4 regions of the Kitasatospora sp. NPDC059327 genome follow, and region 4 is predicted to be linked to each of the others. Evidence: riboswitches for the same ligand, from Rfam matches in the RefSeq annotation. Region 4 holds a riboswitch; each other region holds the start of a gene.
What was found. Region 4 has a riboswitch for S-adenosylmethionine ahead of ACFXHB_RS44070 (IclR family transcriptional regulator). Riboswitches for the same ligand answer to the same signal wherever they lie in the genome.

Region 1 (8,118 bases), on a different contig from region 4:
CGCGCCGAACAGGTTCAGCACCCGCACCTGCGGGACCTCCGCCAGACCGGCCTTCAGCCGGGCGATCAGCTGCTGCTCGCGGGCCTCCAGCGCGTCGAAGCCGGCCTCGGTCAGCGCCCGGCAGGCCGAGGCGATGGAGTAGGCGCCGATCACGTTCGGCGAACCGGCCTCGTGCCGGGCCGGGCCGGTGTGCCACTGCACGGCCACCGAGCCGTCGGCCTCCCGGGCCACCGTGCGGGTGGCGCCGCCGCCCGCCAGGTACGGCTCGGCCTCGTCCAGCCAGTCGGACCGGCCGGCCAGCACGCCCGCGCCGAACGGCGCGTAGATCTTGTGCCCCGAGAACGCGATCCAGTCCACGCCCAGCTCGCGCACCGAGACCCGGTGGTGCGGGGCGAGCTGCGCGGCGTCCAGCACCACGCGGGCCCCGTGCCGGTGGGCGGTCTCGGTCAGTTCGGCGACCGGCCACAGCTCGCCGGTGACGTTGGAGGCGCCGGTGACGCAGAACAGCTTGGGGCCCTCGGGGGCCTCGGCCAGCGCGGCGTCCAGGGCGGCGACCGCCTCGGCCCGGGAGCGCGGGGCGCGCAGGTAGGTGACGCTCAGGCCGGCGTGGCGCCAGGGCAGCAGCGAGGCGTGGTGCTCGGTCTCGAAGGCGAAGACCCGGGTACCGGCCGGCACCGCGCCGGCCAGCAGGTTGAGCGAGTCGGTGGTGGCCCGGGTGAAGACCACCTGGTCGCCCTCGCGCAGGTCGAGGAAGTCCGCGACGGTGCGGCGGCTCTGCTCGAAGAGGTCGGTGGAGAGCTGGGAGAGGTAGCCGGCGCCCCGGTGCACGCTGCCGTAGTAGGGGGCGTAGGCCGCGACGTCGTCCCAGACCCGCTGCAGGGCCGGGGAGCTGGCGGCGTAGTCGAGCGCGGCGTAGGTGACCTTGTCACCGTTGACCAGCGGGACCTCGACGTCGTGGCCGAGGACGGGGAGCGGGGCGCAGATTTCGGTGGCGACGGACATGGGAGTGCACTCCTTCGACGGGTAAGGACCCCGGAGTGCGTGTCAGCCGGCGTCCGCGCTTGTCGCGCGGACGGATTGCCGCGAGACCCGGTCCTCACCCAGGGCACCCCGCCACGGACGGAGGGTTGCCGGACAGCCAGCTGGGGCTTTGCACTGTCACTCATGACCTGGCGAAGACTCTAGGTCGGGTCCGCCGACTGGTCAAACAGATGTCCACCATTCGGACGGCCGCCCATCGGCCCGCCCACTCGTCCGCAGGTCACCGGTGCCCCGGACAGGCACGCGGGCACGCGAAGGGCCCGCGGGGGCGTCCCCGCGGGCCCCGGCCGCCGTCTCACGCCTTGGCGGTGGCCTCCGCCCAACGCCGCAGGAGATCCTGCGCGGCGCCCGAGTCGATGGCCGCCGCGGCCCGCTCCATCCCGGCCGCCAGCTGCTCGGTGAGCGGCGCGTCGGTGAGGTCCAGCGCGACCAGCGCCGTCGCCGTGTTCATCAGGACGGCGTCCCGCACCGGCCCGCGCTCCCCGGCCAGCAGCCGGCGGGCGACGTCCGCGTTGAAGGCCGGGTCCCCGCCGCGCAGCGCCTCGATGCCGACCAGCTCGACGCCGACGTCCCGCGGGTCGAAGGAGGTCTCGGTGACCTCGCCGTCGCGCACGATCCAGATCCGCGAGGTGGTGGTGACGGTCAGCTCGTCCAGGCCGTCGTCGCCGCGGAAGACCAGCGCGGTGGATCCGCGCCGGGCCAGCACCCCGGCGATCAGGGCCGCCAGCCTGGTGTCGAAGCAGCCGATCGCGTGCGCGGTCACCTTGGCCGGATTGGTCAGCGGACCGAGGGTGTTGAACGCGGTCGGCACCCCGAGGCCACTGCGGGCGGGGGCGGTGTGCCGCATCGCGGGGTGGAACTTGGCCGCGAAGCAGAAGGTCAGCCCCACCTCCTCGGCCACCTCGGCGACCCGCCGGGCGGAGAGGTCGAGCCTGACGCCGAGCTTCTCCAACACGTCCGAGGAGCCGCTCGCCGAGGAGGCGGCCCGGTTGCCGTGCTTGACCACCTTGGCGCCGGCCGCCGCCGCGACGATCGCCGACATGGTGGAGATGTTGACGGTCTTCGCCCGGTCGCCGCCGGTGCCCACGATGTCCACCGCCGGGCCGGGGATGGAGAGCGGTTCGGCGTGCGCGTACATCGAGTCCACCAGGCCGACGATCTCGTCGACCGTCTCGCCCTTGGCCCGCAGGGCCACCATGAAGCCGGCCATCTGCACGGCGGAGGCCTCGCCGCTCATGATCCGGTCCATCGCCCAGGCGGTGTCCGCCCGGTCCAGGTCCTCGCCCCGCAGCAGCGCCGAGAGGATGTCCGGCCAGGTGCGGACCACCTGCACGGGGTCCTTGCCGCCGTTCGCAGGGTTCACGTTCACCATGGCTGACTCCAGCTCTCGTCGGTTCCCCGAGGGGATCTCCGTAAGGATGGAGCCAGCCTATCGAGCGGCGGGACGCCATCGCCCCGCCGCGGCCTTCACTTCTCTCGTACTGAGACGCGCCGCCCTAGCGGGCGGCCGGCGCCCGCTTCGCCAGCCGGGCCCGGAGCAGGGTGGCGGCCGCCTCGGCCAGCGCCACCGGATCCACCGGGCGGGAGATGGCCGCGTCCGCCCGGCTCCAGGCGGCCAGCCAGGAGTCCTGCGGCCGACCGATCAGCACCAGCACCGGCGGGCAGCCGTAGATCTCGTCCTTCAGCTGCCGGGCGAGCCCCAGGCCGCCGGCCGGCACCGCCTCGCCGTCCAGGACACAGAGGTCCACGCCACCCTTCTCCAGCGCCTTCAGCACCGCGGGGGTCGTCGCGCACTCCAGGTAGGTCAGCTCCGGAACATCCTCGGCGGGCCGCCGGCCGAGGGCCGTCAGCACCTGCTCACGGGTGTTGCGGTCGTGGCTGTAGACGAGAACGGTCAGCGTCTCGCCGGTGGTGTCCGCCATGGGCCCTGCTCCCTCACGTGTGATCCGGACCACGTTCGCCTCATCCCGGATGCTACTCCCGATCACCGCCCGCCGAGCCACTCCCGCGCGATCCGTCTCAAGCCGCCGCGCCCACGGCCCGCCCGGGACTCACCCGCCCGGAGGACAGGCCGTCACCCCCGCTGACGCGGTCCACCCGTACGGCCGACGGAACGGCCGATCCCTTACTCCCGGCGACCCCCGAAGGAGTGGAGCGACACGCTGGGCAACAGGGTCGAAGACACCTTCGAGGAACCGTCAGAAAAGGGACACGCCGCTGCTCAGCCGCCATCGGGGCGTCCCCCCGGGCCCCACCGGGGCATACCGCACGCACCGGACACTCCGAGGGACACCCCCCGGCGTGAAGACGGAATAAGGGACCGACATAATGTCCGTCGTGGCGACAGCAACAGCAGTAGAAACCGGGCACGCGCACGGATCGGTCAACCGGCCGAACATGGTCAGCGTCGGAACGATCGTCTGGCTCAGTTCCGAGTTGATGTTCTTCGCGGCCCTCTTCGCGATGTACTTCACGCTCCGCTCCGTCAAGGGAGCCGAGTTCTGGAGCGAGAAGGCACACGCCCTCAACGTGCCCTTCTCCTCGGTCAACACCACGATCCTGGTGCTCTCCTCCCTGACCTGCCAGCTCGGCGTGTTCGCTGCCGAGCGCGGGGACGTGAAGAAGCTCCGCTCGTGGTTCGTCATCACCTTCGTGATGGGCGCGATCTTCATCGGCGGCCAGATCTTCGAGTACACCGAGCTGGTCAAGAAGGACGGCCTCTCGCTGTCCTCCGACCCGTACGGCACGGTGTTCTACCTGACCACCGGCTTCCACGGTATGCACGTGACGGGTGGTCTGATCGCCTTCCTGCTGGTCCTCGGACGGACGTACGCAGCCAAGCGCTTCACGCACGAGCAGGCCACCGCCGCGATCGTGGTGTCGTACTACTGGCACTTCGTCGACGTCGTGTGGATCGGCCTGTTCGCGACCATCTACCTGATCAAGTAACCAGCTGATCAGGTCGCTGGCCACCGGCCCCGGGTCCCGCCCTCACCGGCGACGGCCCGATTTGCCGGTGCCTACGCTCCCAACCGACCGACCGCGCGCGCAGCCCTAGACAGGCAGCCTCGTGCCGGCCAGACCGGCCGCCGGGTGCACCCACCAGTCGACCAGATCCTGACACCGGGGTTATTCCGTGAAAAAGCTCTCCGCACGACGGCGCCACCCATTGGCGGCGCTGGTCGTCCTACTTCTCGCCCTGGCGGCAACCGGGGGGCTGTACGCCGCGTTCGCGCCCGCCGACAAGGCGCAGGCCGACGTCGCCGCGCAGTCGCTCGCGATCGATGAGGGCAAGAAGCTCTTCGCCGTGGGCTGCTCCTCCTGCCACGGCCTGAACGGCCAGGGCAGCAGCGACGGTCCGAGCCTGGTCGGCGTCGGCTCCGCCGCGGTCGACTTCCAGGTCGGCACCGGCCGCATGCCGGCCCAGCAGCCCGGCGCCCAGGTGCCGGCCAAGAAGAACATCTACTCGCAGGCGGAGATCGACCAGCTCGCCGCCTTCGTGGCTTCGCTCGGCCCCGGCCCGGTCATCCCGACCGAGGAGCAGTACACCTCGACCAACCCCGAGGACCTGTCCAAGGGTGGCGAGCTGTTCCGCACCAACTGCGCCCAGTGCCACAACTTCGCCGGCCAGGGCGGTGCCCTGACCAAGGGCAAGTACGCCCCGTCGCTGGAGGGTGTGGACGCCAAGCACATCTACGAGGCCATGCAGACCGGCCCGCAGAACATGCCGTCGTTCCCGGACACCACCATGCCCGAGGAGCAGAAGAAGCAGATCGTGGCCTTCGTCCGCCACACCACCAACGATGAGCCCAACCCCGGCGGTCTCACGCTCGGCAGCCTCGGTCCGGTGACCGAGGGTCTGTTCGGCTGGATCTTCGGTCTCGGCACGCTCATCGCGGTCGCGATCTGGGTCGCCGCCCACACCACCAAGGCCAAGAAGTCATGAGCCACGACATGTCAGAAGACAAGCTCCCGGAGTCGCACGGCTCCGCCGGACACCACGAGGTGGCCGCCCACGGCGATCCGTTCGCCGACCCGGGTCTGCCGGCCCACGCACCGCGTCGCACCGACATCGACGAGCGGGCCGCCCAGCGGGCCGAGCGCCAGGTCTCGCTGATGTTCGTGGTCTCGATGCTCGCCACCGTGGGCTTCATCGCCTCCTACGTGGCCATCGACCCGGACAAGATCGTCTTCATCTGGCCGCTGGGCCACGTCAGCGCGCTGAACTTCGCGCTGGGGATGACGCTCGGTGTCGCGCTGTTCTGCATCGGCGCGGGCGCGGTCCACTGGGCCCGCACGCTGATGTCGGACCACGAGATCCCGGCCGAGCGTCACGCGATCGAGGCCGACGACGAGGTCCGCGCGGACGTCATCGAGCAGTTCAAGACCGGCGCCGCCGAGTCCGGCTTCGGCCGCCGCAAGATGATCCGCAACACCCTCATCGGTTCGATGGCGCTGGTGCCGCTCTCCGGCGTGGTGCTGCTGCGCGACCTGGGCCCGCTGCCCGAGGACAAGCTGGCGCACACCGGCTGGCGCGAGGCCACCGACGCCAAGCCGCTGCAGCTCATCAACATGAACACCAACCAGCCGATGAAGGCCGAGGACCTCATCGTCGGCTCGCTGACCTTCGCCATGCCGGAGGGTCTGAGCACGCACGACGAGGACTTCCAGCAGCAGATCGCCAAGGACGCCCTGATGCTGGTGCGCATCGCACCGCAGGACATCAAGGACGACGAGTCCCGGGAGAAGGGCTTCGAGGGCATCCTCGCCTACTCCAAGATCTGCACCCACGTCGGCTGCCCGATCAGCCTGTACGAGCAGCAGACCCACCACGCGCTCTGCCCCTGCCACCAGTCGACCTTCGACCTGGCCGACGGCGCGCGCGTGATCTTCGGCCCGGCCGGCCACCCGCTGCCGCAGCTGAAGATCACCACTGACGAGAAGGGCTTCCTGGTCGCCACCGGCGACTTCGACGAGCCCGTCGGCCCGAGTTACTGGGAGCGTGCTCGATGAGTAGCGCGAGCAGCACCACCACCTCCGGTGCCGCCAAGCCCGCCGGCAGCACCCGTGCCAATCCCGCCAACAAGTGGGAGCAGGCCGCTGACTGGACGGACGGCCGGCTGGGGATCTACTCCCTCGCCAAGGCCAACCTGCGGAAGATCTTCCCGGACCACTGGTCCTTCATGCTGGGCGAGATCTGCCTCTACACCTTCGTCATCATCATCCTCACGGGTGTCTACCTGACGCTGTTCTTCAAGCCCAGCATGGGCGAGGTCATCTACGACGGCTCGTACATCCCGCTCAAGGGCATCCCGATGTCCGAGGCGTACGCGTCGACGGTGGACATCAGCTTCGAGGTCCGCGGCGGTCTGCTGGTCCGCCAGATCCACCACTGGGCCGCGCTGGTCTTCGTGGCCGCGATGCTCGTGCACATGATGCGCGTGTTCTTCACCGGCGCGTTCCGCAAGCCGCGTGAGATCAACTGGGTCTTCGGCTTCCTGCTGCTGATCCTGGGCATGTTCGACGGCTTCTTCGGCTACTCGCTGCCCGACGACCTGCTCTCCGGTACCGGTATCCGCTTCATGGAAGGCGCGATCCTCGCCGTCCCGCTGGTGGGCACCTACATCCAGATGTTCCTGTTCGGCGGCGAGTTCCCCGGCCACGACATCGTGCCGCGGTTCTTCACCATCCACGTGCTGCTGATCCCCGGCATCATGCTCGGCCTGCTGGTCGCGCACCTGATCCTGGTCTTCTACCACAAGCACACCCAGTGGGCGGGCCCGGGCAAGACCGAGAAGAACGTCGTCGGCATGCCGCTGATGCCGGTCTACATGGCCAAGGCCGGCGGCTTCTTCTTCCTGGTCTTCGGTCTGATCGCCGCCATCTCGGCGATCGCCACGATCAACCCGATCTGGGCGTACGGCCCGTACCGCCCCGACCAGGTGTCCACGGACGCCCAGCCGGACTGGTACATGGGCTTCTCCGAGGGCCTGATCCGTGTCATGCCGGGCTGGGAGATCGGCCTGTGGGGCCACACCCTGAACCTGGGTGTCTTCGTCCCGCTGATGATCTTCCCGCTGGTCCTGGTCGCGATCGCGGTCTACCCGTTCATCGAGGGCTGGGTCACCGGCGACAAGCGCGAGCACCACATCCTGGACCGCCCGCGCAACGCCCCCGTGCGCACCGCGCTGGGCGCCGCCTGGATCAGCCTGTACCTGGTGCTGCTGGTCGGTGGTGGCAACGACCTGTTCGCCACCCACCTGCACCTGTCGATCAACGACATCACGTACTTCGTCCGGGTCGGCTTCTTCGTGGTGCCGGTGCTCACCTTCATCGTCACCAAGCGCTGGTGCCTCGGCCTCCAGCGCCGCGACAAGGAGAAGGTGCTGCACGGCCGCGAGACGGGCGTCATCAAGCGCCTGCCGCACGGCGAGTTCATCGAGGTGCACGCGCAGCTGCCGCAGGCCGACCTGCACACGCTCACCTCGCACGAGCAGCCGCCCGTGTTCGAGCTGCCGGCCGAGACGGACGAGAACGGCGTGGCCGCCAAGGCCGGGCTGCTCACCCGCACCCGGGCGAAGCTCTCCCGCGGCTTCTACGGCGAGGGCAGCCGGATCCCCAAGCCGACCGCCGAGGAGCACCACGAGATCACCAGCGGCCACGGCCACCACTGATCCCGTACGCACCCCCGCGTCACCCCCGAGGGCCGCTGACCAGAGTTCTTCCTGGTCGGCGGCCCTCGGGCTTTCCCCGTCCGTCCCACCCCCAGGAGCCCTCGTGGAGCTGTCCGTCGACCCCGCCGCCGCCACTCCCCCGTACGAGCAGATCCGGGAGCAGATCGCCGAGCGGGCCCGCACCGGCGAGCTGCCGACCGGGCTGCGGCTGCCCACCGTCCGGGCCCTGGCCGAGCGGCTCGGGCTGGCGGCCGGCACCGTGGCGCGGGCCTACCGCGAGCTGGAGGCGGACGGCGTGGTGGAGACGCACGGCCGGCGCGGCACCCTGATCGCCGCCACCGGTGACACCGCGCACCGGCTGACGGCCGCCGCGGCCACCGAGTACGCCGAACGCGTCCACCGG
Region 2 (8,118 bases), on a different contig from region 4:
GATCGACGTCGAGGTGACGAGCTGGACCGACATCGGCAAGCGGGTCGACGACCTGGTCGCCGGCGGCAAGTCGCCCGACCTGCTGCAGACCGGCGGCTTCGCCGACCAGGCGGTGGCGGACCGGCTGTACCCGGCCGGGGACGTGCTCTCGCTGGAGACCCAGGCCAACATCATGGAGTCGTTCGCGCACGCCGGGCAGGTGCTCGGGACGCAGTACGGCATTCCGTTCGTCTCCTCGTCCCGGGTGCTCTTCTACAACAAGGCGGTCTTCCAGAAGGCCGGGATCACCCAGCCGCCGGCCACCTGGAACGAGCTCCGGCAGGCCGCCGAGAAGATCAAGGCCAAGGTGCCCGGGGTCACCCCGTACGGGCTGCCGCTCGGCCCGGAGGAGGCTCCGGCCGAGTCGATGCTGTGGACGCTGAGCGGAGGCGGGAGCCTCTCCGACGACGTCGGCAACTACACCATCGACAGCGCGGAGAACCAGGCCACCTTCAACTGGCTGCGGACCAACCTGGTTGACACCAAGCTGACCAACCCCGACCCGGGGAAGACCAACCGCACGCCGATGTTCACCGACTTCGCGGCCGGGAAGGTCGCGATGCTGAACGGGCACCCGACGCTGCTGCGGATGGCCGCCAAGGGGAAGATCGACTTCGGGACGGCGCCGATCCCGAAGAAGGACGGGCTGGCGAAGACGGGCAGCCTCGGGGTGGCCGACTGGATGATGGCCTTCAAGGCCAACGGGCACCGCAACGAGATCCGCAAGTTCCTGAGCTTCGTGTACGCGAAGGACAACCAGCTCAAGTTCGACGAGACCTACAACCTGCTGCCGGTCACCCAGGACGCCTTCACCGAGGTCACCAAGGGCGGCAAGCACGAGGACCTCAAGCAGTTCGCGACCGGGCTGACCAACGCGAGCTTCTACCCGTTCGGGGACCCGGCCTGGGCGGACGTCAGCAACCGGATCAAGACGGGGATCGGCGGGGCCGTGACGGGCGACGCCAAGCAGGTGCTGGAGGGGCTCCAGGAGGCCGCGGTCAAGGAGGCGGCCCGGGTCCGCAAGTGACGGATCCCGGGCCGGCGGGCGGGTGCGGCGCTCGAAGGGCGGTTCAGAGGGTGATCGCGTAGGCCTTGCGGAGGGTCTCGTGGACCGTCCAGGTGGTGCGGTCCCCGGCCCGCAGCACGGCGCAGTCGCCCGGACCGACCTCCAGCGTCGGGCCGCCGTCGATCTCGACGGTGGCCCGGCCGCTGAGCACCACGAACATCTCGTCGGCCTCGACGTCGGTGACCACCCCGGGGGTGATCTGCCAGATCCCGCGCAGCTGGCGGCCGTCGGCCGACTCGGAGAGCACCCGGCCGGAGACCTCGGGGGTGCCGGAGACGATCTGGGCCGGGTCGAGCGGATCGGGTTCGAGGTCGGCGGTCGGGATGTGCACGGCGAAGCTGGGCGTCATGGGGCGACGCTAACCCGGGCGCGGGAGCGGCGGGGGGCGCAAGGTGTGTCGGGTCCCCGGGGGAGAATGACACTCCGTAGTGGTGGACGGAGGTGGCGCGCGGATGGACGCGGGTGCGGACGGGCTCGACGAGCGGGACGTGGCGGTGCTGGAGCTGGAGGGCCGGCAGTGGCGGACGGCCGGGGCCAAGGAGCGGGCGATCCGGGAGGAGCTGGGGCTCTCCGGCACGCGGTACTACCAACTGCTGAACGCCCTGCTGGACCGGCCGGAGGCGCTGGCGCACGCGCCGGTGCTGGTGAACCGGCTGCGGCGGGTCCGCGAGGCGCGGCGGGCGGCCCGGTAGTCCACGGGGCGGGCGCCCCGCGCGGGCCCGTTCGGCGCGGGCGCTCGGTCGGGTCCGGGCGGTCGTTCGGGCGTGGGCAGTCGGTCGGGTGCCGGCGCTCGGTCAGGTCCGGGCGGTCGTTCGGGCGCGCGTGGGAGGGTCGGGCCCGGGAGGCTGGGTAGGGTCCGGACATGGCTCTTGAGGAGATGGCGAAGCCGGGGACCGAGGCCGGGCGGACGGGGCTGGAGGCGATCCTCCGGGCGCCCCGGGAGGCGGTGGTGGCGCTCGACTTCGACGGCACGCTGGCACCGATCGTGGCGGATCCGAGCGAGGCGCGGGCGCATCCGGGGGTGGCCGCCGCGCTGGCCGGACTGGCCCCCGGGGTCGGGGCGATCGTGGTGGTGACCGGTCGGCCGGCGGCCCTGGCGGTGGAGTACGGGGGTCTCGGCGCCGTCGCGGGCCTGGTGGTGCTCGGGCACTACGGGGCCGAGCGCTGGGAGAACTGCGAGCTGACGGCCCCGTCGGCGCACCCCGGAGTGGCGGCGGCGCGGGCCGCGCTGGACGGCGCGCTGGCGCGGGCGGGGGCGCCGGCGGGCACGTGGGTGGAGGACAAGGGTCGCTCGCTGGCCGTCCACACCCGGCGGACGGCGGCACCGGAGGAGGCGTTCGAACTGTTGCGCGCGCCGGTGGCGGCGCTCGCCGCCGAGCACGGCCTGGTGGTGGAGCCGGGACGGCTGGTGCTGGAGCTGCGCCCCCCCGGGGTGGACAAGGGGGCCGCGCTGACCGGCTTCCTGCGCGAGCGGGCCGCCCGCGCGGTGCTGTACGCGGGGGACGATCTCGGCGACGTGGCGGCCTTCGCGGCGGTGGAGAAGCTGCGGGGGGAGGGCCTGGCCGGGCTGCTGGTGTGCAGCGGGACGGTGGACGGCGACGCGCCGGTGCGCGAACTGGCCGACCGGGCCGACCTGGTGGTCGCCGGTCCGGCCGGGGTGGTAGAGCTGCTGGAGGCGCTCGGAGCGGCGCTCGGCGACCGGTGACCGGTGACGCCCACCGGCCGGCGCGGCGGCGTCAGCCCAGGGCCGCCAGCTGATCGAGGAACCACTGCTGCGGCGGCAGCGCCGTCGCGGCGGCGGCGAGGCGCTTGGTGCGGTCGGCGCGCTCGTCGGCGGGCATGGTGAGCGCGGTGTGCAGGGCCTCGGCGGTGGCGATGACGTCGTAGGGGTTCACCGTCAGGGCGTCCTCGGCCAGCTCGGCGTGGGCGCCGGCCTCGCGGGAGAGCACCAGGGCGCAGCCCTGGTCGGAGACCACCGGGACCTCCTTGGCGACCAGGTTCATGCCGTCCCGGATCGGGTTGACCAGGGCGACGTCGGCCAGCCGGTAGGCCGCGAGCGAGCGCGGGAAGTCGTCGTCGACGTGCAGGATCAGCGGCTGCCAGTCGGCGGTGGCGAACTCCGCGTTGATCTCGGCGGCGAGGCGCTCGACCTCGGCGGTGTAGGCGCGGTACTCGGCGAGGTCGGTGCGGGAGGGGTAGGCGAAGGCGATGTGGACGACGCGGTCCCGCCAATCGGGGCGGGTGCGGAGCAGGTGCCGGTAGGCCTGGAAGCCGCGGACGATGTTCTTGCTCAGCTCGGTGCGGTCGACCCGCACGACGGTGCGGCGACCGCCGACGGCCTCGCGCAGGGTGGCCAGGCGCTCGCCGACGTCCGGCCGGTGGGACCGCTCGCGCAGGAAGTCGGCGTCGGCCCCCAGGGCGTGGACGCCGAGCCGGGTGGTGCGGCCCGCGACGGTGACGGTGAGGGCCTCGCGGTCGACGGTGGCACCGAGGACCGCCGCGCAGCAGTCGGCGAAGGCGAGGGCCCAGCGGCGGGTGAGGAAGCCGGCCCGGTCGGCGCCCAGGATGCCGGTGAGCACGCTCGCGGCCACGTCGTCCGGCAGCAGCCGGAAGTACTCGGGCGGGGCCCACGGGGTGTGCGAGAAGTGGCCGATGCGCAGGTCGGGGCGGGCGGTCCGGAGCAGGGCCGGGGCCAGCGAGAGGTGGTAGTCCTGGATCAGTACCGCGGCCCCGGGCGCGGCCTCGGCGGCGAGGGCCTCGGCGAAGGCGGTGTTGTAGGCGGTGTAGGCCTGCCACTCGGTGCGGAACTCCGCGCCGAAGGAGGGTGCCGTCGGGGTGGCGTAGAGCAGGTGGTGGACGAACCAGAGGGTCGAGTTGGCGACGCCGTTGTAGGCGCGGGCGAAGGTGTCCGGGTCGATGTCGAGCATCCGGACGGCCTGTCCGCCGACCTCGTGGCCGGCGCGGTCGAGGCGGCCGTCCGGAGCCTCCCGGGCGGCGCGGCGGTCGGCCTCGCCCAGGGCCGCGCAGACCCAGACGGCGTGCGGGTCGTCGATCGCGGAGAGCCCCGAGACCAGCCCGCCGCCGCCCCGGCGCAGGGTCAGGGTGCCGTCGTCCCCGGTGCTGAACGACACCGGTCCCCGGTTGGAGGCCACCAGTACGGCGGCGGAACCGGTCGCACTCGAACGTTCGGTCGTGAGATCGCCCATGGTTGGTACGTTGCCGTGGGTCCGGCTCGGCAAACCCCCGCCGGTGGTTTCCGGCCGTGTCCTGCGGCCTAGCCGAGGTGCCGGTTCGCGTACTCGGGGACGGTGTGCATCGGGGGCCGTTCCACCGCGGTGACCGGGTGGGTGTGCGCGGTGAAGGCGCGGGTCCGCGGGTCGCGGGTGAACTGGGTCAGCAGCGGGTGGACCAGGTCGGCGGAGGCCTTCAGCCGGTGGGTGCGGTCGAGGCGTTCCAGGGCGGTGCGGTAGATGGTGGCGGCCATCCGGCCGAGTGCCTGGCCGTCCTGGTGGCGGTGGTGGCGTACGCCCACGTCCACCTGGGCGAGGGCGTCCAGGCCGGCGAACTCCAGGGCGTCCACCAGGAGGCCGAGTTCGACGCCGTAGCCGGTGGGGAACGGCAGCCGTTCGAGCAGCGAGCGGCGGGCCGCGTACTCGCCGCCGAGCGGCTGCACGAAACCGGCGAGTTCCGGCCAGTGCAGATTGAGCAGGGGGCGGGCGACCAGCTCGGTGACCCGCCCGCCGCCGGACGGGACGACGGCGGCGTCCGGGCCGTTCGACGCCACTTCGAGCGGACGGTCGTACATGGCCTTGACCAGCTGGATGTCCGGCTCGGTGAGCAGCGGGCCGATGATGCCGGAGACGAACGCGGGGTCGAAGGACCGGAGGTCGGCGTCGACGAAGCAGACGATCTCGCCGCTGGTGACCAGCAGCGAGCGCCAGAGCACCTCGCCCTTGCCGGGGGCGGCGGGCAGCCGGGGCAGGATGTCGTCGCGGTGGACCACCCGGGCGCCCGCCTCGGCGGCCGCGGCGGCCGTGCCGTCGACGGATCCGGAGTCGACGACGACGAGCTCGTCGACCAGCGGCAGGCGTTCCATCAGTTCCCGGCGCACGGTGCGGACGATGTCGCCGACGGTGGCCTCCTCGTCCAGGGCGGGCAGCACCACGCTGACGGTGCCGGCCGGGCCCGCCGCCTGCTTGGCCTCCAGCAGGGCGCGCACCGGGCGGTCGGCCGCGCTCCACGAGCGGCGACGCAGCCAGGACGCCGCCTTCGGGAGGAGTGCGGGAGTCGGTTCGGCGGGCACGGAGCTCTCCTCGGCGGATCGGGGCGGATCGGGGTGGGACGGGGCATCTCGCGTGGCGGACGGTCCCGTTCAGGGTTGACGCCTTCGGATACAGTCTTCGTACAGCGATCGGACCTTCGCACGCCGGGGTCACCGCTGAGCAGGACCACAACTTCACAGAGCTCATCCAGAGGGACTGAGGGAACGGCCCGTTGACGTCCCGGCAACCTTCTCGCACGGCAGGCTTCGGCCCCGGCGGGACAGGTGCCAATTCCGTCCTGTGGCGCGCCCGCGTCACGGGGAAGATGAGGAGAGAGGCCTCCGCCATCATGGCTACCACTGCGACATCCCCGTCCGGCTCCGCGACCGCGACCGTCGACCTCGGCCCCGCCGTCGCGCTGTCCTGTCGGGAGTGCGGCACCCGGTTCCCGCTCGGTCCCAGCTTCGCCTGTGTGGAGTGCTTCGGGCCGCTGGAGATCGCCTACGACTTCGGCAGCGAGGGCGCGGAGGAGCTCCGCAAGCGGATCGAGGCCGGTCCGGCGTCGATCTGGCGCTACGCGCCGCTGCTGCCCGTCCCGGCCGATGTCGCCGGCAAGCCGAACCTCAACCCGGGGTGGACCCCGCTGGTGAAGGCGGACAACCTGGGCCGCGAGCTCGGTTTCACCGCCCAGCTGCACATCAAGGACGACTCGGGCAACCCGACGCACTCGTTCAAGGACCGCGTGGTCGCCTGCGCGATCGAGGCGGCACGGGCGTTCCACTTCACCACCCTCTCCTGCTCCTCGACCGGCAACCTGGCCGGTGCGGTGGGCGCGGCGGCGGCCCGGGCCGGCTTCAAGTCCTGCGTGTTCATCCCGCACGACCTGGAGCAGGGCAAGGTCGTCATGGCCGGTGTCTACGGCGGCGAGCTGGTCGGCATCGAGGGCAACTACGACGACGTGAACCGCTTCTGCTCGGAGCTGATCGGGGACCCGGCCGGTGAGGGCTGGGGCTTCGTCAACGTCAACCTGCGCCCGTACTACGGCGAGGGCTCCAAGACGCTGGCGTACGAGATCTGTGAGCAGCTCGGCTGGCGGCTGCCGGAGCAGATCGTCATCCCGATCGCCTCGGGCTCGCAGCTGACGAAGATCGACAAGGGTCTGCAGGAGCTGATCAAGCTGGGCCTGGTCGAGGACCGCCCGTACCGGATCTTCGGCGCCCAGGCGGCGGGCTGCTCGCCGGTCTCGGCGGCCTTCAAGGCCGGCCAGGACGTGATCCGCCCGGTCAAGCCGGACACCATCGCCAAGTCGCTGGCGATCGGCAACCCGGCCGACGGCCCGTACGTGCTGGACATCGCCCGCCGCACCGGTGGGGCCGTCGAGGACGTCACCGACGTCGAGGTGGTGGCCGCGATCAAGCTGCTGGCCCGGACCGAGGGCATCTTCGCCGAGACCGCGGGCGGGGTGACCGTCGGCGTGCTGAAGAAGCTGGTCGAGACCGGGCAGCTGGATCCGGCCAAGGAGACCGTCGCGATCAACACCGGGGACGGCCTGAAGACGCTGGACGCCGTCTCCGACTCCGGGATGACCGCCGTCATCCGCCCGACGCTGGCCTCGTTCCGCGACGCCGGCCTCGCCTCCGCCTGACCCGCCCGCAGCCCCGTCGTACCGCCCGAGGAGACCCCCATGAGCGCCACCGTCCGCATCCCGACCATCCTGCGCACCTACACCGGCGGCGCCGCCGAGGTGGCCGCCGAGGGCGCCACCCTGGGCGACGTCATCGCCGACCTGGAGAAGAACCACGCCGGGATCGCCGCCCGGATCCTGGACGACGCTGGCAAGCTGCGCCGCTTCGTGAACGTCTACGTCAATGACGACGACGTCCGGTTCGCGGAGGGTCTGGCGACCGAGATCAAGGACGGCGCGAGCGTCTCGATCATTCCCGCGGTGGCCGGCGGCTGCTGATCCGTCCCTTTCCGGCCGGGTCGTTCACCGGCCGGGCCGTTTCGACCAGGCCGTTCGCGCGTACGGAATTCCGTTCTTCGTACGCGCGGGCGGCCTGTCGTCGCATTCCGGCGGGAATATTTCGGGGTCCGGGGGAGTAGAGTGTCGCTTGTCCGGGAAGAGGGCCGCCCCTCCCCCCTCGCTCCGGTACTCGAATCGTCCGCGCCCGTACCGCCGGTGTCTGTCCGGCCGCTGAGACCGGCGCCGGGGCCGTGACCGTGAAACATGTCAGGCCGATGTCAGAATTCTCGAAGGCATTTGAGTAATTCGTCCGCTATGTCCGGCGTGAAATGCCGATTTCCTCCCGCTTTGGCCCGCCCTGTCCCTCGGGAGGCCGCCTGAATTCCCGGTGGTTGGCCCTGTTGCAGAGGGCGTCGATCCGGATACATTCAGCCGCGGTCGACGCAATCACCCGCTCACCGGATGCCTTCCGGTGGTCTCCGCGGAGGATTGCGGCGGGCACGGCTGCGCCCAGGGGGGGTTCCCCGGGCCGGCCTCCACCAGACCCGGGTCCGCGACCTGCGGGCGCGTGAAGGGCCAGCACAGCACTAGGGGAGTTCGGAATGGCTCAGGGCACCGTCAAGTGGTTCAACGCGGAGAAGGGCTACGGCTTCATCGCGGTCGACGGTGGTGCGGACGTCTTCGTCCACTACAGCGCGATCCAGATGGACGGCTACCGCACCCTTGAGGAGGGCCAGCGGGTCGAGTTCGAGATCTCTCAGGGGCAGAAGGGCCCGCAGGCGGACATG
Region 3 (8,118 bases), on a different contig from region 4:
ATCAGGTCGTCCTGGCGCAGGTCGGCGTAGTCGTTGCCGACGCTGCGCAGGTCGAGTTCGGCGCCGGTGGCCAGCGCCCCCGCCTCGAAGCAGGCCCGGATCGCGGCCTGGAGCGCGCGCAGGTCCTCGGCGCTCTCGGCCCGGCAGTCGTAGGCGGCGGTGGCGAGGGCCGGGATGACGTTGGGGGCGTCGCCGGCCGCGGTGACCACGCCGTGCACCACACCGCCCGGGATCATCTGCTGGCGCTGCAGACCGATCGCCACCTGGGCGACGGTCATCGCGTCGGCCGCGTTCACCCCCCGGTGCGGCATGGCGGCCGCGTGCGCCGGCCGGCCGGTGTAGGTGACCTGCCAGCTGCTGATCGCCAGGGAGGTCATACCGACACTGTCCTGCGGTGCGGCGTGGACCATCATGGCGGCCGCGACGTCGTCGAACGCGCCGCCGCGGAGCAGGTCGACCTTGCCGCCGCCGTACTCCTCGGCCGGGGTGCCGATCAGCTTGACGGTGACGCCGATCTCGTCGGCGACCTCGGCGAGGGCCAGCGCCGCCGCCACCGAGGCGGCGCCGTTGACGTTGTGCCCGCAGGCGTGGCCGATCCCGGGCAGCGCGTCGTACTCGGCGCAGATGCCGATGACCAGGTCCCCACGGCCGGCGGTGGCGGTGAACGCGGTGGGCAGGTCGCAGACGCCGCGTTCGACGGCGAAGCCCGCGGCCTCCATCAGGTCGCTGATCTTCGCGGCGGACCGGTGCTCCTCGTAGGCGAGCTCCGGTTCGGCGTGGAGGCTGTGGCTCAGCGCGATGGCGTCGTCCTGGCGCGCGGTCAGCCGAGCCCTGGCGCGTTCGCGCAGGGCCTCGGTGGGGGGAGTGGCGATCATGGAGTCCTCCTGGCGGCGAGGGCGAGGGCGATGACGGTTCTGGTGGCCCCGGCCGGTGCCGATGGCACGGGCCGGGGCGGCCGCGGTGACGGCGCGCCGTCCCGGGCAGCGGGCAGCGGGCAGCGGGCAGCGGTCAGCGGTCGGCGGGGGAGCGGTAGAGGAGCGCCAGGGCCGCGCCGGCGAGCCCGACACCCGCCGCGAGCGCCCAGGCCGTGGTGTACGCGCCGAGGTCCGGGAACACCTGCCCGGCGCCGGTGTGGGCGACGAACACCGACAGCACGACGGCGGCGCCGATCGAGCCGCCGACGTTGATGAGCAGTTCGTTGATGCCGGAGCCGACCGAGGTCCGGTCGTGCGGCACCGCCTCGACGGCCAGCGTCCGGGTGGAGTGCTGGAGGAAGCCGGTGCCCACCCCGGAGACCACTCCCCACAGCAGGAAGACGGGCAGCGAGTCGTGCCGGAAGGCCATCGCCCCGTATCCGACGGCCATCAGCACGGAGCCGAGCACCAGCGTGCCGCGGTCCGTGACCGCCCGGGCGACGGCCGGCGCGGCCATCGCGCCGGCCGCGAGCGCCAGCATGCCGGGGGCCGAGGCCGCGGCGATGCCCAGTGGGTCCAACCCCATGCCGTACCCGGCCTCCGCCGGGCTGGTCCCGAGGAACACGGCGTTGGCCACCTGGAGGCCGATCATGCAGAAGGTGAAGGCCAGGGTGACGAGGGAGACCACCGCCACACCGCGTCGGGCGAACATCCGCACGTCGATCATCGGCTCGGCGCTGCGGCGCTCCACCACCACCCAGACGGCGGTCAGGGCCGCACCGCCGACCAGGCAGGCCAGGGTCCGGACCGAGGTCCACTCCCAGCCGGGCAGGCCGCCCTGGCCCAGGCCCAGCATGACCGCCACCAGCCCGGCGCTCAGCAGGACCCCGCCGAGCCAGTCGACACTGCCGCCCGGTCGCTCACCGCTCTCCGGCAGCAGCGGCCAGGTCACCACCATGGCCAGGCCGACCGCGACCGCGGGCAGCCAGAGCGCCGTGGTCGGGCTCGCCACGTACCGGGCGATCAGGCCGCTGGAGAGCAGGCCCACGGTCAGCCCGCCGACCAGCGCGGTGACCATCAGGCTGACCCCGCGGCGGCTCTCCGCCGCCGTGCCGCGTCCGCGCAGGATGCCCATCAGCAGCGGGAAGAACCCGGCGAACGCCCCTTGGAGCACCTGCCCGACCAGCAGCGTCCCGAAGGACCGGCTCATCCCGACGAGCAGCGAACCGGCCAGCACGATCGCCAGGTTCCAGCGCAGCACCCGGCGGTGACCGTGCAGGTCGCCCAGCCGGGAGAGCACCGGGGTGAAGGCCACGCTCGCCATCAGATTGGCGATGCTGAGCCAGTTGAGCTGGGCGGCGCTGACGTGGAGCACCGAGGTCAGCGCCTTGAGGAGCGGCGAGAGGAAGCCCTGGGTGATGCCGCTGGTCAGCTCGACGACGGCGACCGCGGTCAGCACCGCGGCGGCCGTGACCGGTCTCGAAGGCCTGCCGGCCAGGTCGGCCGCGGAGGTGGTCTCACTCATGTGGGGGTGTTCCTGTTCTCGATGAACGGCCGGGCAGCCCGCCGTGGGGGCGGCGGAAACAGGCTGTCAATGTCGCCCGTGGATCGAAAACGCGGCAAGATCTGCCGTTAGACTCGGGCGGATACGGCATCCAGGGCGCCTTCCGCGGCGGATCCCGGCAGACCGGGGCCCGCCGGGATCGCGGTCCGGCGCCCCGTCCCCGACCCTCCACGGAGCCACCGTGACCGGCACCACCCCGAGCCCGCGCCCGACGGCGGACCCGACCGTCCTCGACCCCACCGATCACGCCATCCTGCGGCTGCTGCGCCGCCGGCCCCGGGCGCCCCTCGCCGACGTGGCCACCGCCCTCGGCGTCCACGAACGGACCGTCGCCCGTCGCCTGGACCGGATGACCGCCACCGGCCGGGTCCGGTTCACCGCCGCCCTGATCACCGAGTTCCTCGGCGAGGGTCTGATCGCCGAACTGGCCGTGCGGTGCGCCCCCGGCCGGCTCCACGAGACCGCGCTCGCGCTGGCCCGCCGGCCCGACACCCACTCCGTCGAGGTCGCCACCGGCGCCCCCGAGGTGTTCGCCGAGGTGGTCGTCGCCGACCAGCAGCGCCTGCTGGAGGTGATCGACGGGTCGCTCGCCAGAATGGACGGCGTCGTCGGCGTCCACTCCCAGGTCGTGCTCCAGCTCCTGCTCACCGCCAACGACTGGGCGCCCTTCGACGACGAGCCCACCCCGCTGCGCCGTGCGGTCATGGAGGGCCGCCCGCTGCCGGAGCCGGTGCCCGTGGACGAGCTGGACGAGCAGCTGGTGGCCCTGTTGCAGGGCGACGCCCGGATGTCGATGACCCGGCTGGCCCGCGAACTGCGGGTCGGGGAGACCACCGCCCGCCGCCGGCTCGCCCGCCTGATGTCCTCCCACGTGCTGCACCTGCGGCTCCAGGTGGAACCCGAGCTCCTCGGGTTCCCCGTCGAGTCACGCTTCCAGCTCGCCGTCGCGCCGCGCGAGCGCGCGGAGGCCCTGCGGGCGCTCGGTCGCGAGCCGGCCGTCCGCCACCTCGCCCTCACCTCCGGCAACCGCAACATCCTCGGTTACGCGAGCCACCGCACCCTGGAGGAGCTGAACGCCTTCTCCGCCCGTGCCTTCCAGGCCGCCGGCGGCGCGCTGGTGGACACCGCCCTGGTCATGCGCAGCTACAAACGCGTCGGCTGGGCGGCGGGCCCGGAGCGGTGACCCGCGGCCGACGGTCGCGGAACGGCCGTGCGGGGGAGGACCGATGGGACGCGTACGGCCGCCATGACCGGCACGACCGCCGTGACACCCACGACCGCTGTGACACGTGTGACTGTCGGGACACCCGCGGCGGCCACCGTGCGGCGCGCCGCGGCGGCCGCACACCGCGCTGAGCAGCGCGGACCCGGCCGCACCGACCGCCGCGGCGAGGCGGGCCACGACCGCCCCTCCTCTGATCCGACCTCAACAGGCATTGACGCGGGCACTTTTGTTGATCTACGGTTCCAGCGCGCCACGAGTTCCGGTGTTCAAGCCCTGGCTGGCCGGACGGCAACCCCCTGACGCGGTGGGGTGCTCCAGGTGAAGGCTCGGTGGACGTCCCGTTCCACAAGCGCGATCGCTCCGGCCACGGTCCGGGGCCAGGACCAGGAGGCCGACATGGCAGGGCTGTTCAGCCGCCGCCACATCGACCTGTTGCTGGTCTCCAGCGCGCTCTGTCGTCGCTGACCACCGGACGGCCGTACGGCCGGTCCGGTCCAGTGATCGACCTCTTCGCGATGCGCGCCCCCCGACCCGAGCCCGGGCACGGGCACGGGCACGCCCCCAGGCCGGCGAACGGCCCCGGGGCCGGCGCACTCGCGTCCAACACGCGTGCGGAAGCAGGGAATTCCCATGTCATCTTTCAGCAGCACCACCGGATCCGGCTCGACCGGACGCAGTCTCGCCGTCATCGCGCTCGGTACGGCGGCGGTGGTGGCCCTGACGGCCTGCACCAGCGCCCGGTCCGCCGACGGCGCCGGCGGCGCGGCGGCGAAGGCCGTCACCATCGGCACCACCGACCAGGTGACCGGCCTCGACCCGGCCGGCTCCTGGGACGCGGGGTCGGGGACGATCGAGAGCGAGGTCTACGCGACCCTGCTCAGCGCCAGGAACGGCTCCTCCGACGTGTCGCCGGACCTCGCCTCCGCGATCGCGCTGACCGGCCCCACCACCTGGACGGTCACCCTGAAGCCCGGTCTGACGTTCGCCAACGGACACGAACTGACCTCCTCCGACGTCAAGTTCAGCTTCGACCGGCAGCTGGCGATCGCGGACAAGAACGGCCCCTCCTCGCTGCTCTACAACCTCCTCTCGGTGGCGGCGCCGGACCGGAACACGGTGGTCTTCACCCTCAAGTCGGCCAATGACACGCTCTTCCCGCAGGTCCTCTCCACCGCGGCCGGCTACGTCGTGGACGAGGAGGTGTTCCCCGCCGACAAGATCCTCGACGACGCGGCCGTGGTCGCGGGCAAGCCCTGGAGCGGTCCCTACGCGATCCGCAGCTACCAGAAGAACGCGCTGGTCTCCTTCACCGCGAACACCGTCTACCAGGGGCACCTCGGCACCCCGAAGACCAAGAACGTGCAGCTCAAGTACTACACGGACGCCGGAAACCTCAAGCTCGACGTCCAGCAGGGCACCATCGACGTGGTCTACCGCACCCTGCCGATCACCGACCTCCAGGACCTGGCCGGCAAGCAGGGCCTGGCGGTGCACACCGGATCCGGCAACGGCATCCGCTTCATCGTCTTCAACCTCAAGACCCAGCCCTTCGGATCGGCCACCCAACAGGCCGATCCGGCCAAGGCCCTGGCGGTCCGTCAGGCAGTCGCCGACTCGATCGACCGCTCCCAGCTCGCCTCGCAGGTCTACAAGAACACCTTCCAGCCGCTCTACAGCTCCGTCCCCGACGGCATCACCGGCGCCACCCCCTCCCTCTCGTCGCTCTACGGCGACAAGAAGGGCGGGCCGGACAAGGCCGCGGCGGCGCAGCGGCTCTCGGCAGCGGGGGTCAGTACCCCGGTCACCCTGAACCTGCAGTACAACCCGGACCACTACGGCTCCTCCTCGGCGGACGAGTACGCGTTGATCAAGACCCAGCTGGAGGCCACCGGCCTGTTCAAGGTGGAGCTGCAGTCCACCGCCTGGGCCCAGTACGGCAAGGAGCGCGTCGCCGACCAGTACCCGCTGTACCAGCTCGGCTGGTACGCGGACTACCTCGACGCCGACAACTACCTCTCCTCCTTCTACGCCGAGAACAACTGGGTGAACAACGGCTACGCCGACCCCGCCGTGCGGGCGCTGATCAAGCAGGAGGAGACCGAGACCGACGCGGCCAAGCGCACCGCGCTGATCCAGCAGGTGCAGGACGCGACCGCGGCCGCGCTGCCGCTGCTGCCGCTGCTCCAGGGCTCCACCGCGATCGTCACCCGGGCCGGGATCGAGGGTGTGCCGGAGAAGCTCACCAGCGCGTACCAGTTCCGCTGGGCGGAGCTCTCGAAGAAGTGACCGCTCTCCCGCAGGACACCTCCGGCGCCGTCGGCTCGGCCGGCGGCGCCGCCGGGTACGGCCTCGCCCGCTACCTGGTCGTCCGCTTCCTCCTCATCGTCCCGACCGTGCTCGTCCTGGTCAGCGTCGTCTTCTTCCTGATGCGCGCCACCGGCGACCCGATCACCACCGCCTTCGGCGACCGGCTGACCCCGGACCAACTGCAGGAGCGCCTGCACCGGGCGGGCTACGACCGGCCGCTGCTCACCCAGTACCTCGACTACCTGCGGGCCGTGTTCACCGGGGACTTCGGCACCACGGCCACCGACAACCAGGCGGTGTCGCAGGTGCTGCGGACCTACGGCGCCGCGACCGTCGAGCTGTCCGCCTTCGCCTTGCTGGTGGCGCTGGCGGTCGGCCTGCCCCTGGGCATGGTGGCCGCCTCCTATCGCGACCGCGCGCCCGACGTCGCGCTGCGGCTGTTCGCGATCCTCACCTACGCCACCCCGGTCTTCTTCTTCGGGCTGCTGCTGAAACTGGTCTTCGCGATCTGGTTGGACTGGTTCCCGGCCTCGGGTCGGGCGAGCATCGATGTCCAGCTGGAACTGCAGGACCGGACCGGCAGCACCGGGCTGTACCTGGTCGACGCGCTCCGCAGCGGCGACCTGTCGGCGGTCGCCGACGTGCTGCGGCACGCGGTGCTGCCCGGCCTGGCGCTCGGCCTGCTGGTCGCCGGGGTGCTGTTGCGGCTGGTCCGGACGAACCTGATCGGGACGCTGTCCGCCGACTACGTGGAGGCGGCCCGCTCCCGCGGGGTCGGTCCACTGCGGCTGGTGACCAGGCACGCTACCCGACCGGCCCTGGTCCCCGTCGTCACCGTCCTCGGTCTGCAGATCGCGGGGCTGCTCGGCGGGGCGGTGCTCACCGAGACCACCTTCGAATGGAAGGGTCTCGGCTTCGAGCTCGCCCACTATCTGACGGTCCGTGACTTCGCGGCGGTGCAGGGGATCGTGGCGGTCTTCGCCGTGGTCGTCGCCCTGACCAACTTCCTGGTCGACGTCGTCGCGGCGCTGATCGATCCCCGAGTGAGGTACTGAGTGGTGAACGACCTGCTCGCCCGTCGGGGCGTCGCACCGCGCCGGCGGCTCCCGCTGCCCGCCGGGGTCCGCGGCAGTGTCGGGCTGCAACGCGCCATGCTGCTGACCGGGGTGGCGCTGACCGGCCTCTTCCTGCTCGCGGCCCTCCTCGCCCCGCTGCTCGCGCCGTACGGCCACGCCCAACTGCGCAGCGGTGACGAGCTGTTCGGTTCGCAGCAGCACCCGAGCGCGGCCCACCCCTTCGGCACCACCGTCGCCGGGTACGACGTGCTGTCCCGAACGCTCTGGGGCACCCGGACGGCGCTGGGGATCATCGCCGTCACCCTGCTGCTCTCGGTGGTCGCCGGCGTCCTGCTCGGCCTCCTCTCCGGCTACCTCGGCGGCCGGCTGGACCGGTTGCTGGTGGGGCTCGCCGACGCGATGTACGCCTTCCCCTCGCTGCTGCTGGCGATCATCATGTCGATCGTGATCAGCGGCGGCCGGTCGAGCCTGGCCGGCGGCCTGGGCGCGGCGGCCTGTTCGGTCGCCGTGGCCTTCGTCCCGCAGTACTTCCGGGTGGTGCGGGCCGAAGTGGCCCGGGTGAAGGCCGAGCCCTTCGTCGAGGCGGCCCGGGTGATCGGCACCGGCACGTGGCGGATCATGTTCCGGCACGTCCTGCGGAACTCGGTGCGCACCCTGCCGCTGCTCCTCACCATCAACGCCTCCGAGGCCATCCTCACCCTGGCGGGCCTGGGCTTCCTCGGCTTCGGGATCGAGCCCAACTCGGCCGCCGAATGGGGCTACGACCTCAACCGGTCGGTCGCGGACGTCACGTCGGGGATCTGGTGGACGGCGCTCGCGCCCGGTCTCGCGATGGTCCTCACCGTGCTCGGGACGACCCTGCTCGGCGAGAGCCTGACCGATCTGGCCGACCCGAGGCTGCGCCGCCGGCCCGGCGAGGGACGGCCCCTCACCAAGCCCGTACCGGAGGGAGGCCCCGGCGATGACTGACCTGCTGCGGATCGAGGACCTGCGCATCGCGTTCGCCGGCGCCGACGGCGGGCGGGCGCCCGC
Region 4 (4,580 bases):
CCACCGGACCGCCCGCCGCGTCCCGCGCGTTGTCGTCCACCCGAGGAGAACCGCCCCGTGAGCACCGGCACCGGCTCGCCCGACAGCTACTACCAGCGGACGGACGAGCACCGCTACAAGCCCACGGCCCACGCCGGCGGTGCCTGGAACAGCGCGGAACAGCACTTCAGCCCGCTGGCGGGCCTGGTCGCCCACGCGATCGACCGGTTCCGCGCCGCGCGGCCGGACGACGGACTGGCCCTGGCGCGGATCAGCTACGACATCCTCGGGCCGATCGCCCTCGACGAGTGCGAGATCAAGGTGGAGAGCGTGCGGCCGGGCCGCACCATCGAACTGATCGAGGCCGTCGTCCTCATCGGTGACCGCGCCGTGGTCCGGGCCCGGGCCTGGCTGCTCGCGGTGGGTGACACCGGCTCGGTCGCCGACAGCCCCCATGAGCGGGTCCCCCCTCCCGAGGCCGTCGCGCCCTGGGACATGAGCGCGCAGTGGGACGGCGGCTTCGTCTCCTCCGTCGAGGTCCGCCGGGCCGCGGCCCGGCCGGGCCGCTCCCTCGCCTGGATCTCCAGCCGGCTGTCCCTGGTCGCCGGCGAGCCCAGCACCCCGCTCGCCCGCTACCTCGCCCTGGTGGACGCCGCCAACGGCACAGCCGTCCAGCAGCCGCCCACCGCCTGGATGTTCCCCAACCTCGATCTGACCGTCCACTTCCACCGCCAGCCCCGTGGGCCGTGGACCGGCCTGGACACCACCGTCAGCTTCGGACCGGCCGGCCACGGCCGCACCAGCTCCGTCCTGCACGACCTCGACGGCCCGGTGGGCCACGCCGAGCAGATCCTGACCGTCCGGCCGCTGCCGCTGCCCGGCTCGTAGCGCCGGACAGCGGGCCGCGCGGCCGGGGGAACCGGCCGGTCAGGACTGGCACAGCGCCTCGGTGAGACGGTGGGCCGCCTCGGTGACGGCCCGGGACAGCAGGGCACCGGGGTGCCGGGTGAGCCGTTCGATCGGGCCGGAGACGGAGACCGCGGCCACCACCCGGTCGGACGGCCCGCGCACCGGCGCGGAGACCGAAGCGACCCCGACCTCGCGTTCGCCGATGGACTGCGCCCAGCCCCGGCGCCGCACACCGCTGAGCGCGGTGGCGGTGAACCGGGCGCCCTGCAGCCCGCGGTGGAGCCGCTCGGGCTCCTCCCAGGCGAGCAGGATCTGGGCGGCGGAGCCGACCTTCATCGGAAGGGTGATCCCCACCGGCACGGTGTCGCGCAGACCGGAGAGCCGCTCGGCGGCGGCCACGCAGATCCGGATGTCGCCCTGTCGGCGGTACAGCTGGGCGCTCTCACCGGTGAGGTCGCGCAGCTGGGCGAGGATCGGGCCGGCGGCGCCCAGCAGGCGGTCCTCCCCGGCGGCCGCCGACAGCTCGCCGAGCCGGGGGCCCAGGACGAACCGGCCCTGCAGGTCCCGGGCGACCAGGCGGTGTTGTTCCAGTGCGACGGCGAGCCGGTGGGCGGTGGGCCGGGCCAGGCCGGTGGACGCGACGAGTCCGGCCAGGGTGGCGGGGCCGGCCTCCAGGGTGCCCAGGATCGAGGTGACCTTGTCGAGCACACCGACGCCGCTGGTGTTTTCCATGAATGGGTACTCCGTCTCGAATCCCGTGAGCGGCGGGTGGGATCCGCTCACGGAGGCTCCCCGCGGGGAGCCGGGGGGGTGGTCAGCGAGGGCGGGCCGAAGGGGTCGGCGGATTGCCTGCGCCGGGCACGAGACGGGTACGCGAAAGGGCCGGGGTGGGAAGCGCCCGGGCGAAGGACAGCACTGAGAGCACCGTGTCTCCTCATCTTTCCCGCGCCACAGTGGCGACAGGCCGGAGTTGGCACTGCTCCCGGTCGGGTGCGGCGTACTTCGGACGCCGGGTCGACCGGGGAGTTGCCGGGGCTTCGTAGGGCCGGTCCCTCCACCCCTCTGGATGATTCGCGTGGAACCCTACAAGATCCCCCCCGCGTTCCTCCACACCGCCCCCACCCCCGGCCGCGGCGCGGGCACCGCGGACCGCCCGGCGGGCCCCCGCTCGGCGCGCGGGCGCGCGTTCGGCGCGGACGGCACACGTGCTGCCGTCCGCGCCGTCGCCGGGCTCGACCGTCAGGCCCCGGTGGGCGTCACCGCGCACTCGTCGTCGGCGACGATGTCGAGGTACTTCTCGTCAACCAGGACGTTGATCTTGTACTCCTTCTCACCGAGTTCCTTGGGCTTGAGGTCCTTGTCGAGCCACTCCTGCACCCCGCCACCGGGCATCCCGTAGAAGGCCGCGGTGTGCCCCCGCCAGACGTCGAACGACTTCCGCACGACCAGGCAGTGGTAGCTCCTGCCGTCCTCGCTCGCGTCGTCGTTGAGCGCGTCCGGCGTCACCGAACGCTGGGCGAACGGTGTGCCGGGGTCGGCGAAGTAGCCGCCGTGGAGCGCGCCGAACCGGTCGAGCTTGGTGCCGGCCGGCACGGTCCACAGGGTCTTGTCGACCACGCCGTTGATCTGCTGGAAGCCGCGGTCGGGCGGGTACACCCAGACCTTGTCCGGGGTCGGGTCGGCGTACAGCTTCACGAAGTTCACGGCGCTGAGCCCGCCGAAGCGCTGGTAGCCCCTCAGCATCTCGGCGACCGGATCCGTGTTCGGCAGGGCGGCGGGGCCGAGGCGGCGCTGCCCGCAGTAGTACCGCTCCGGGTGGGGGTCCGCCGGAGCGTCCGGGCACTCGGCGGAGCCGGCGCGTGCGGTCGGCGCCGGCCGGGCGACGGCGCCTCCCGCGACGGCGATGCCGGTCAGCGGCAGAGCACAGGCGAGGGAGAGGGTGAACATCGGGCGAAGGCGCATGCGGCGCTCCGTTCCTTGGGGCGTCGAGGGGGCGAGGTGAATCGGTCTCGTGACGGGACGTCGGGACGCGCGAGGCGTCGTGACCGGAGGTGGGGGATCGCGGGCCGGCGAACAGTTGCCCGACGTCGGATCCGCGACCTCGTTCCGTCACGCCGGCTCCCCGAAGTCCTCATTCGTATACGGACTGTAGGGGTGGCGACCCACCGGGCCGGGCTGCCACACCGGACCGGGGTACGGCGGAAGCAATCGGCGACCGCCCGACCGCCCGGCGGCCGACCACCGGGCGCGCTCCACCGGCCGCCCGGCGGGAAATCGAAATGCCCCGGGCTCGCCGGGAACCGCCCGGCTTGATCGACCCACTCGAACAGGGGCAGGATCCTGCCCCATGGAAGAGACCTGGATGATTGTCAACTCCCTTGCCGCGAGGCTTGATTCACACTTCGACCGGAGCGACGAGCAGCGCTGGACGGTGCAGGCCCTCAAGCTCCAGGAGGAGGCCGGCGAGGTGGCCGAGGCCGTCATCGGGGCCCTCGGCGCCAACCCCCGCAAGGGTTACTCGCACGACTGGGACGACGTCCGTAAGGAGACCTGCGACGTGGCCCTGTCCGCCCTGGTGATGCTCGTCCGGATGGGTGGCGACCCCCGGCGGTTCTTCGACGACCACCTCCGCTCGGTCGCCGCCGGCGGCACGGGGGGCGCCGGCCCGGCCTGAGCGCCCGCCCGGACACCCCGCGCCCCCGGCGCGGCCCCCGCTCCCGACAGCCGGAACGGCCGCGGGGGGGGGGGCGCCCCCCGGGGGGGGGTTGGGCGCCAGCCCCGCGGCCCGGGCCGCGGCCCTGTTTCGCCCACCCCGCCCCGGGCCCGTGGTTCGCCGTCCGACCACGTGTGGACCGGGAGTCGTAGCCCCTATTCCTTGACCGCGCCGCCGGTGAGGCCGTTGACGAAGGTCTTCTGGAGGAGGAGGAAGGCGAGGACGACGGGGATGGCGGCGAGGACGGAGCCGGCCATGAGGAGGTCCCAGCGTGGGGCGAACTGGTTCTGGAACTGGGCGAGTCCGACGGGGAGGGTGCGCAGCAGCTCGTTGTTGGTGACGAGGGAGGGCCAGGCGAATTCGCCCCAGGTCCACATGAACTTGAGTACCGCGACGGTGCCCAGGGCGGCCCAGGAGTTGGGGAGCAGGATGCTGACGAGGGTGCGCAGTCGTCCGGCGCCGTCGATGGCGGCGGCTTCGTCGAGTTGGACGGGCAGGGTGACGAAGTGTTGGCGGAGCAGGAAGATGCCGGTGGGGCTGGCGAGGAAGGGCACGATGAGGGCCCAGTAGGTGTCGATCCAGTCGAGGTCGCGCATCACGAGGTAGAGCGGGACGAGGATGACCTGGGTGGGGATCATCAGGGTGGCGAGGATGAGGGTGAGGACGGCTTGGCGGCCGCGGAAGCGGATGCGGGCGAGGCCGTAGGCGGCGAGGGTGTCGAGGACGAGGTTGCCGGCGACGACGGCGGCGGCGACGAGGACGGAGTTGAGGAACCAGCGGCCGTAGGGGAAGGCGGAGAGGACTTCTCGGTAGGCGGCGGTGGTGAGGTGTTCGGGGATCAGGTGTCGCCCGTTGCCGACGAGGTCTTCCATGGGTTGGAAGGAGGTCAGTGCCATCCAGAGCACGGGGAGGCCGGCGAAGAGGGTGGCGGTGGTGAGCCAGAGGGTGGGTGCGAGGCGGATCGAGGACCTTCCGGTCG

Region 1: linked by a shared signal. The riboswitch ahead of ACFXHB_RS35800 (aminotransferase class V-fold PLP-dependent enzyme) and the one ahead of ACFXHB_RS44070 (IclR family transcriptional regulator) in region 4 are both predicted to bind S-adenosylmethionine.
Region 2: linked by a shared signal. The riboswitch ahead of thrC (threonine synthase) and the one ahead of ACFXHB_RS44070 (IclR family transcriptional regulator) in region 4 are both predicted to bind S-adenosylmethionine.
Region 3: linked by a shared signal. The riboswitch ahead of ACFXHB_RS00340 (ABC transporter substrate-binding protein) and the one ahead of ACFXHB_RS44070 (IclR family transcriptional regulator) in region 4 are both predicted to bind S-adenosylmethionine.

Annotation. Positions count from the first base shown of each region.
Region 1 is NZ_JBHYYB010000092.1:25,610-33,727, reverse strand. Features, by position in the region: gene ACFXHB_RS35800 (aminotransferase class V-fold PLP-dependent enzyme) at 1-1,002, opposite strand, end outside; SAM riboswitch class IV at 1,053-1,170, opposite strand; gene trpD (anthranilate phosphoribosyltransferase) at 1,337-2,413, opposite strand; gene ACFXHB_RS35790 (hypothetical protein) at 2,538-2,963, opposite strand; gene ACFXHB_RS35785 (heme-copper oxidase subunit III) at 3,370-3,990, shown strand; gene ACFXHB_RS35780 (c-type cytochrome) at 4,178-4,987, shown strand; gene ACFXHB_RS35775 (Rieske 2Fe-2S domain-containing protein) at 4,996-6,054, shown strand; gene ACFXHB_RS35770 (cytochrome bc complex cytochrome b subunit) at 6,051-7,715, shown strand; gene ACFXHB_RS35765 (GntR family transcriptional regulator) at 7,819-8,118, shown strand, end outside.
Region 2 is NZ_JBHYYB010000030.1:75,331-83,448, forward strand. Features, by position in the region: gene ACFXHB_RS20090 (extracellular solute-binding protein) at 1-1,066, shown strand, start outside; gene ACFXHB_RS20095 (cupin domain-containing protein) at 1,110-1,454, opposite strand; gene ACFXHB_RS20100 (DUF3263 domain-containing protein) at 1,558-1,797, shown strand; gene otsB (trehalose-phosphatase) at 1,968-2,810, shown strand; gene ACFXHB_RS20110 (trehalose-6-phosphate synthase) at 2,842-4,311, opposite strand; gene ACFXHB_RS20115 (glucosyl-3-phosphoglycerate synthase) at 4,380-5,408, opposite strand; SAM riboswitch class I at 5,568-5,699, shown strand; gene thrC (threonine synthase) at 5,717-7,012, shown strand; gene ACFXHB_RS20125 (ubiquitin-like small modifier protein 1) at 7,052-7,330, shown strand; gene ACFXHB_RS20130 (cold-shock protein) at 7,933-8,118, shown strand, end outside.
Region 3 is NZ_JBHYYB010000001.1:116,672-124,789, forward strand. Features, by position in the region: gene ACFXHB_RS00325 (M20 family metallopeptidase) at 1-875, opposite strand, end outside; gene ACFXHB_RS00330 (MFS transporter) at 1,009-2,439, opposite strand; gene ACFXHB_RS00335 (Lrp/AsnC family transcriptional regulator) at 2,660-3,661, shown strand; SAM riboswitch class IV at 3,952-4,061, shown strand; gene ACFXHB_RS00340 (ABC transporter substrate-binding protein) at 4,334-5,989, shown strand; gene ACFXHB_RS00345 (ABC transporter permease) at 5,986-7,065, shown strand; gene ACFXHB_RS00350 (ABC transporter permease) at 7,069-8,055, shown strand; gene ACFXHB_RS00355 (dipeptide ABC transporter ATP-binding protein) at 8,048-8,118, shown strand, end outside.
Region 4 is NZ_JBHYYB010000202.1:893-5,472, forward strand. Features, by position in the region: gene ACFXHB_RS44065 (thioesterase family protein) at 58-867, shown strand; gene ACFXHB_RS44070 (IclR family transcriptional regulator) at 907-1,620, opposite strand; SAM riboswitch class I at 1,820-1,961, opposite strand; gene ACFXHB_RS44075 (TNT domain-containing protein) at 2,128-2,850, opposite strand; gene ACFXHB_RS44080 (MazG-like family protein) at 3,236-3,562, shown strand; gene ACFXHB_RS44085 (carbohydrate ABC transporter permease) at 3,757-4,580, opposite strand, start outside.